One region of the Streptomyces sp. ADMS genome, then DNA from elsewhere that is predicted to be linked to it. Evidence: riboswitches for the same ligand, from Rfam matches in the RefSeq annotation. Region 1 holds a riboswitch; the other holds the start of a gene.
The links. Region 1 has a riboswitch for S-adenosylmethionine ahead of thrC (threonine synthase). Riboswitches for the same ligand answer to the same signal wherever they lie in the genome.

Region 1 (3,403 bases):
TTCACGCGACTTCAGGGCAAGTCGGGCCCCACATAGGGAACAAAAAACGCAAAAGGCCTGCACACTTTGGCTACTTCTCGCTGGGTGCGCGGCAAGAACTCATACGCGTGCGACTCGCGAAGTGGTGCGGGTTCCCCAACTGTACCGCGCTCAACCATAGAGAATTGCCCCCTCCGCTTCTCTCACGGAGGGGGCAATTCGATGAACTCTCGGTAACCGATGTTACCGACGGTTACTACTGGCGGGTATCAACCGCCGGCGACGGCCGGGATGATCGACACGCCCGCACCGTCCGGCGTCGCCGTCTCCAGCCCCTGCTCGAAGCGGACGTCGTCGTCGTTGACGTACACGTTGACGAACCGGCGCAGCTTGCCCTGGTCGTCGAGCACCCGGGCGGCGATCCCCGTGTGGTTCCTCTCCAGGTCGGCGATGACCTCGGCGAGGGTCCCGCCCTCGGCGGTCACCTCGGCCTGCCCGCCGGTGTAGGTGCGCAGGATGGTGGGGATGCGGACGGAAACGCTCATGACTTTCGACCTCCGGTCGGGTGGCGCGCCCCACAGGGGCGCGGGGGGACTGCGCGACCAGCCCCTACCGGCCCGCAGACGAACAACTACCTCTTACGCGAGTCCGGCCTCGTGGAACGAATCGAGGTTGGGACGAATGGTCGCGGTGAGCCCCGTCCCGGCCACCGCGTCCAGCGTCTTGAGGCCGTCCCCGGTGTTCAGCACGACGGTCGTGAGGGCCGGGTCGAGCAGACCGTTCTCGATCAGCTTCTTCGTGACACCCACGGTCACGCCACCGGCCGTCTCCGCGAAAATGCCTTCCGTACGCGCGAGCAGCTTGATCGCGTCGACCACCTGCTCGTCGGTCACGTCCTCCACGGCCCCACCGGTGCGCCGGGCGATGTCCAGCACGTACGGCCCGTCCGCCGGGTTGCCGATCGCCAGCGACTTGGCGATGGTGTCGGGCTTCTGCGGCCGTACGACGTCGTGGCCGGCCTTGTAGGCCACGGACACCGGCGAGCAGCCCTCCGCCTGGGCGCCGAAGATCTTGTACGGCTTGTCCTCGACGAGCCCGAGCTTGATCAGCTCCTGGAGGCCCTTGTCGATCTTCGTGAGCTGCGACCCGGAGGCGATGGGCACGACGAGCTGGTCGGGGAGCTGCCAGCCGAGCTGCTCGCAGATCTCGTACGCCAGGGTCTTGCTGCCCTCCGCGTAGTACGGGCGCAGGTTGACGTTGACGAAGCCCCAGCCCTCGCCGGCCGGGTCGCCGATCAGCTCGGAGCAGAAGCGGTTCACGTCGTCGTAGTTTCCCTCGATGCCGACGAGGTCTCCGCCGTACACCGCGGCCATGACGACCTTGCCCTGCTCCAGGTCGTGCGGGATGAACACGCAGGAGCGGAAACCGGCCCGGGCGGCGGCGGCGCCGACGGCACCGGCCAGGTTGCCCGTGGAGGAGCAGGAGAGAGTGGTGAAGTCGAAGGCGCGGGCGGCCTCGATGGCCTGGGCGACGACCCGGTCCTTGAAGGAGTGCGTCGGGTTGCCGGAGTCGTCCTTGACGAAGAGCTTGCCGACGTCGACACCCAGCTCGCGGGCGAGGTTGTCGGCCTGGACGAGCTTGGTCCAGCCGGGGTTGATGTTCGGCTTCTCGGCGACGTTCGCGGGGACGGGCAGGAGGGGCGCGTAGCGCCAGATGTTCGCGGGTCCCGCTTCGATGCGCTTGCGGAGTTCCTCGGTGTCGTACGAGGAGAAGTCGTAGGCGATCTCCAGCGGGCCGAAACACTCCTCGCAGGCGAACACCGGACCGAGAGGGACACGGTGACCGCATTCGCGGCAGGAGAGCGCGGCGGCGGGGCCGAGATCGACAGGGGTGACGGAGCCGGTAGTGGTGCTCTCGACAGTTTGCGCAGCCATGGAGGCGAGGCCCTTTCTCCTCATCTTCCTCACGACGCATCTCGCCGTGAGACGGATTTGGCACCTTCCCGAGCCGGCAGCCTCGCCACATGACATGCGACAAGACCGGCTGGAGGGTTGCCGGGGCTTCATCGGGCCGTATCCCTCTGCCCCTCTGGATGAGCGGTATGAAGTTGTGAACGCTGACGGCCTCGGACATGTGATGGTCATCCGCGTTGTTCAAGACTGTAACCGAAGGCTTGGATGGTGGAGGAAGCCGTCCGAACCGCGAGATGCAGATCACGCGCTTCCCATGAGAAAGCAAGGGAGAGCCGCACGTGCTGGAAGACGTCGAGCGCTGGCTGAGCACGCGCTCCTGGTCCGTTGACGACCGCCCGCTGAAGAAGATCGTCGCCGCGAAGCGTTCCTCGAACGCCACGGTGAGTGTCGTCCTGCCCGCGCTCAACGAGGAGGAGACGGTCGGCGAGATCGTCGCCGTCATCCGCCGTGACCTGATGCTGAAGGTCCCGCTCGTCGACGAGATCGTCGTCATCGACTCGGGATCGACCGACCGCACCTCCGAGGTGGCCGCCGCGGCGGGCGCCCGGGTCGTGCACCGCGACGACATACTGCCGCGCATCCCGGCCGCGCCGGGCAAGGGCGAGGTGCTGTGGCGCTCGCTCCTGGTCACCAGCGGGGACATCGTCTGTTTCATCGACGCCGACCTGAAGGAGTTCTCGTCGGACTTCGTCTCCGGGATCGTGGGCCCCCTGCTCACGGACCCGGGTGTCGACCTCGTCAAGGCGATGTACGACCGCCCGCTCGGTCAGGCGGCCGGCCAGGGCGGCCGGGTCACCGAACTGATGGCCCGCCCCCTCCTCAACATGCACTGGCCGCAGCTGGCCGGCTTCGTCCAGCCGCTCGGCGGCGAGTACGCGGCCCGCCGCTCGCTCCTCGAACAGCTCCCGTTCCCCGTCGGCTACGGCGTGGAGCTGGGCATGCTGATCGACGCCCTGCACCTGGTGGGCCTGGACGCGCTGGCCCAGGTCGACGTGGGCGTGCGCAGGCACCGCCACCAGGACGGCCAGGCCCTGGGCCGGATGTCCGCCGCGATCTACCGCACCGCCCAGCTCAGGCTGGCCCGGGGCCATCTGATCCGCCCCTCGCTCACCCAGTTCGAGCGCGGAGAGGACGGTTTCGAGCCGCGCACGTACTCGGTGGACACGGAGGAACGCCCGCCGATGGCGGACATCGCGGAGTACGCGACACGCCGGGTCGCTTGAGCACGTTCGCCGCGCGGCAAGGACTTCTGCCACGCGGCGTCAACGTGTGCGCCACGCCGTATGGGCGCGTGACGCCAGAGCACCTCGTATACCGTCGCATCGTACGTTTGAGCGCAGCGGCGACGGGCTAGGTTGAGGCTTGTGACTCCGCTCCCTGCCCGAAGGAAGGGGCTTCCAATCCGAGGATTGCGGTCCAGCCCGAACCGATCCCGTATGGGACAAAAGGAA
Region 2 (3,403 bases), on a different contig from region 1:
CGGGATGGGACGGGTGGGGACGGCGGGGCGATCAAACCGCCGGAACGCACCGCCCGTCCTCGGTCCGGTACTGCCACCGCGCCCCGTCCCGCACAAGCTCCTTCACCGCACCCACGAACCGCTCGACGTGCTCGTCGGGGGTCCCGGCACCGAAGCTCACACGGATGGCGTTGAGCGACTTCTCTCCGGGGGCGGTTTCGGGGGCGCCGCACTCCCCCTGAGTCTGCGGGTCACTGCCCAGCAGGGTCCGCACCAGCGGGTGGGCGCAGAACAACCCGTCCCGCACCCCGATCCCGTACTCCGCGGAAAGCGCCGCGGCGAAGTGCGAGCTGTTCCAGCCCTCGACGACGAACGAGATGACGCCGACGCGCGGCGCCTCGTCGCCGAACAGGGAGAGAACCCTGACCTCGGGCACCTCGGCCAGCCCCGCCCGCACGATGTCGATCAGGTGCTGCTCCCGGGCGACCAGCGACTCGAAGCCGGCCTCCGCGAGGGCCCTGCAGGCGGCGGCGATCGAGTAGGCGCCGATGACGTTCGGCGACCCGGCCTCGTGCCGGGCGGCGGTGTCGTGCCACTCCACGTCCACTCCCCCGTCCGTGCGCCGCGTGACCTTGCGGCTGGCGCCGCCACCGGCGAGGTACGGGCCGGCGGCGCGCAGCCAGTCGGCGCGTCCGGCGAGGACGCCGGAACCGAAGGGCGCGTACAGCTTGTGGCCGGAGAAGGCGACCCAGTCGACGTCCAGGTCCTGCACGGAGACCGGGTGGTGCGGGGCCAGCTGGGCGGCGTCCAGGACGATCCGGGCGCCGTGCGCGTGGGCGGTGGCGGCCAGCTCCCGTACGGGCCACAGCTCGCCGGTGACGTTCGAGGCGCCGGTGACGCAGACGAGGGCCGGGCCCTGGCCCTCCTGAATGGATGCGGTGCGGGCGGCGAGGGCCTCTTGGAGGGTGGCCACCGCCTGCTGGGGGGTGCGCGGGGCGTCGAGGTAGGTGACCTGGGCGTTCTGCCAGGGCAGCAGCGAGGCGTGGTGCTCGGTCTCGAAGACGAAGACCTGGCAGCCGTCGGGGAGGGCGGCGGCGAGGAGGTTGAGGGAGTCGGTGGTGGACCGCGTGAAGATCAGCTGGTCGTCGGCGCGGCAGTCCAGGAACTCGGTGACCGTCCTGCGAGCGTTCTCGAAGAGGTCCGTCGACAGCTGGGAGAGGTAGCCGGCGCCCCGGTGCACGCTGCCGTAGTAGGGCGCGTACGCGGCCACGTCGTCCCAGACCCGCTGGAGCGCGGGGGCGCTGGCGGCGTAGTCGAGCGCCGCGTAGGTGACTTCGCCGCCGGTGACGAGCGGGACGGTGACGTCACGGCCCAGAACGGACAGCGGCCCCGAAATGTCACGGCAGACAGCCTGGCCGGCGGCAACGGTGGAGACAGACATGACGAACTCCCGTGAGAGGCAAGGGGAATCACTGTGCGAGCGGACATGGCTCAGCACAGGAAAAGGACGAAAGGGGTGCGCGGAGGCGGGGCTCGGCAGCCCTATCGCATTCGCTTGCTCACGGAAGACTCCCTCGAACGACCAGGACCCCTGGTTTCGAGAGGGGCCCGCGCTTGCCGTGAGCCTTGCTGCTCACGGCCTGGTCTTCATCCCGGGGCACCCCGCCACGGACGGAGGGTTGCCGGACAGTCGGCCGGGGCCTCATGACTGTCACTCATGACCTGGTACAGAACGTACGTGAAGTGATCGACGCCCCGCAACCCGTGTCCGGATCGCGGGACGTCCCTCAGCCGGAGACCGCTACGCGTTGCTGGCCGCCGCCCACCGCTCCAGCGTCCGCTTCGCCGCTCCGGAGTCGACGGATTCGGCGGCCTTCTCCATCCCGGCGCCGATCTGCTCGGCCAGTGCGCCCTGTCCCGGGTCCAGCGCCACCAGCGCCGCCGCCGAGTTGAGCAGCACGGCATCCCGTACGGGCCCCGTCTCGCCGTCCAGCAGCCGCCGCGCGACCGCCGCGTTGAAGGACGCGTCACCGCCGCGCAGGGCCTCCACCGGGACCAGTTCGATACCGACGTCGCGCGGGTCGAAGGTCTCCTCCGTCACCTTGCCGTCCCGGACGACCCACACCCGGGACGTGGCGGTGATCGTCAGTTCGTCGAGGCCGTCGTCGCCCCGGAACACCAGGGAGGAGTTGCCGCGTTCGGCGAAGACCCCGGCGACGATGGGCGCCATCCGGGGGTCTGCGACACCGACCGCCTGCGCCCTGACCCTGGCCGGGTTGGTCAGCGGGCCGAGGATGTTGAAGACCGTACGGATGCCCAACTGGCCGCGTGCGGCGCCCACATGACGCATCGCCGGATGGAACTTGGCCGCGAAGCAGAAGGTGATCCCGGCCTCCTCGGCCACCTCGGCCACCCGCTTCGGCGTCAGCTCCAGATTGACCCCGAGCTGTCCCAGCACGTCCGAGGCGCCGGAGGCCGAGGAGGCCGCCCGGTTGCCGTGCTTGACGACCTTGGCGCCCGTACCGGCGATGACGATCGCCGACATGGTGGAGATGTTCACGGTGTTCGCGCCGTCGCCGCCGGTGCCGACGATGTCGACGGTCGGCCCCGGCACCTCGATCACATTGGCGTGCTCGTACATCGCCTCGACGAACCCGGAGATCTCCTCGACGGTCTCGCCCTTGGCCCGCAGCGCCACCACGAATCCGGCGATCTGCGCGTCGGTCGCCTCACCGCGCATGATGAGGTTCATCGCCCAGGCGGTGTCGGCCGCGCTCAGGTCGTGGCCGTCGAGCAGACCGTTCAGCACGCGGGGCCAGGAACGGACCGCCGCGGTGTCGCCTCCGGCGGGGTTCACAGCGCTCATATGCCGCTCCTGGATCAGTCCCTGTGGGACTCCTAGTGGGAATAGGGACACCCTATCCAGCCCGGGGGCACGGTCGAAGGGCCCCGTCCGAGGTGCGGACGAGGCCCTTCGACCGTGTGTGGCGAAGCTGGGTGATCAGTGGTGGCCGTGGCCGCTCGTGATCTCCTTGTACTCCTCGGCGGTGGGCTTGGCGATCTGGCTGTCCTCGCCGTAGTACGACTTGCTGAGCTTGGCGCGCAGCTTCTCGGTGCCCTTCACCTTGCGCTCGACACCGTTCTCGTCGACCGTCGCGCCGATCACGGCCGGCGCGTACTGCTCGTGCGCGGTGAGCGTGTGCAGGGCCTCCTGGCTGAGCGGCTCGTGCACCTCGATGAACTCACCGTGCGGCAGGCGCTTGATGATGCCCGACTCGCGGCCGTGCAGCACCTTGTCCTTGTCGCGGCGCTGGAGGCCGAGGCAGATCCGCTTGGTGACGATGAACGCGATGACCGGGCCGACGAAGAACGCGATCCGCACGAACCAGGTGATCGCGTTGATCGACAGATGGAAGTGGGTGGC

Region 2: it holds a riboswitch for S-adenosylmethionine, as region 1 does, so the genes downstream of both, RB628_RS16130 (aminotransferase class V-fold PLP-dependent enzyme) here and thrC (threonine synthase) in region 1, are expected to answer to the same signal.

What each region holds. Positions count from the first base shown of each region.
Region 1 is NZ_JAVFVX010000069.1:8,855-12,257, reverse strand. Features, by position in the region: gene RB628_RS26495 (MoaD/ThiS family protein) at 249-524, opposite strand; gene thrC (threonine synthase) at 618-1,913, opposite strand; SAM riboswitch class I at 1,931-2,078, opposite strand; gene RB628_RS26485 (glucosyl-3-phosphoglycerate synthase) at 2,231-3,175, shown strand.
Region 2 is NZ_JAVFVX010000031.1:48,312-51,714, forward strand. Features, by position in the region: gene RB628_RS16130 (aminotransferase class V-fold PLP-dependent enzyme) at 32-1,420, opposite strand; SAM riboswitch class IV at 1,585-1,702, opposite strand; gene trpD (anthranilate phosphoribosyltransferase) at 1,781-2,845, opposite strand; gene RB628_RS16140 (ubiquinol-cytochrome c reductase cytochrome b subunit) at 2,981-3,403, opposite strand, start outside.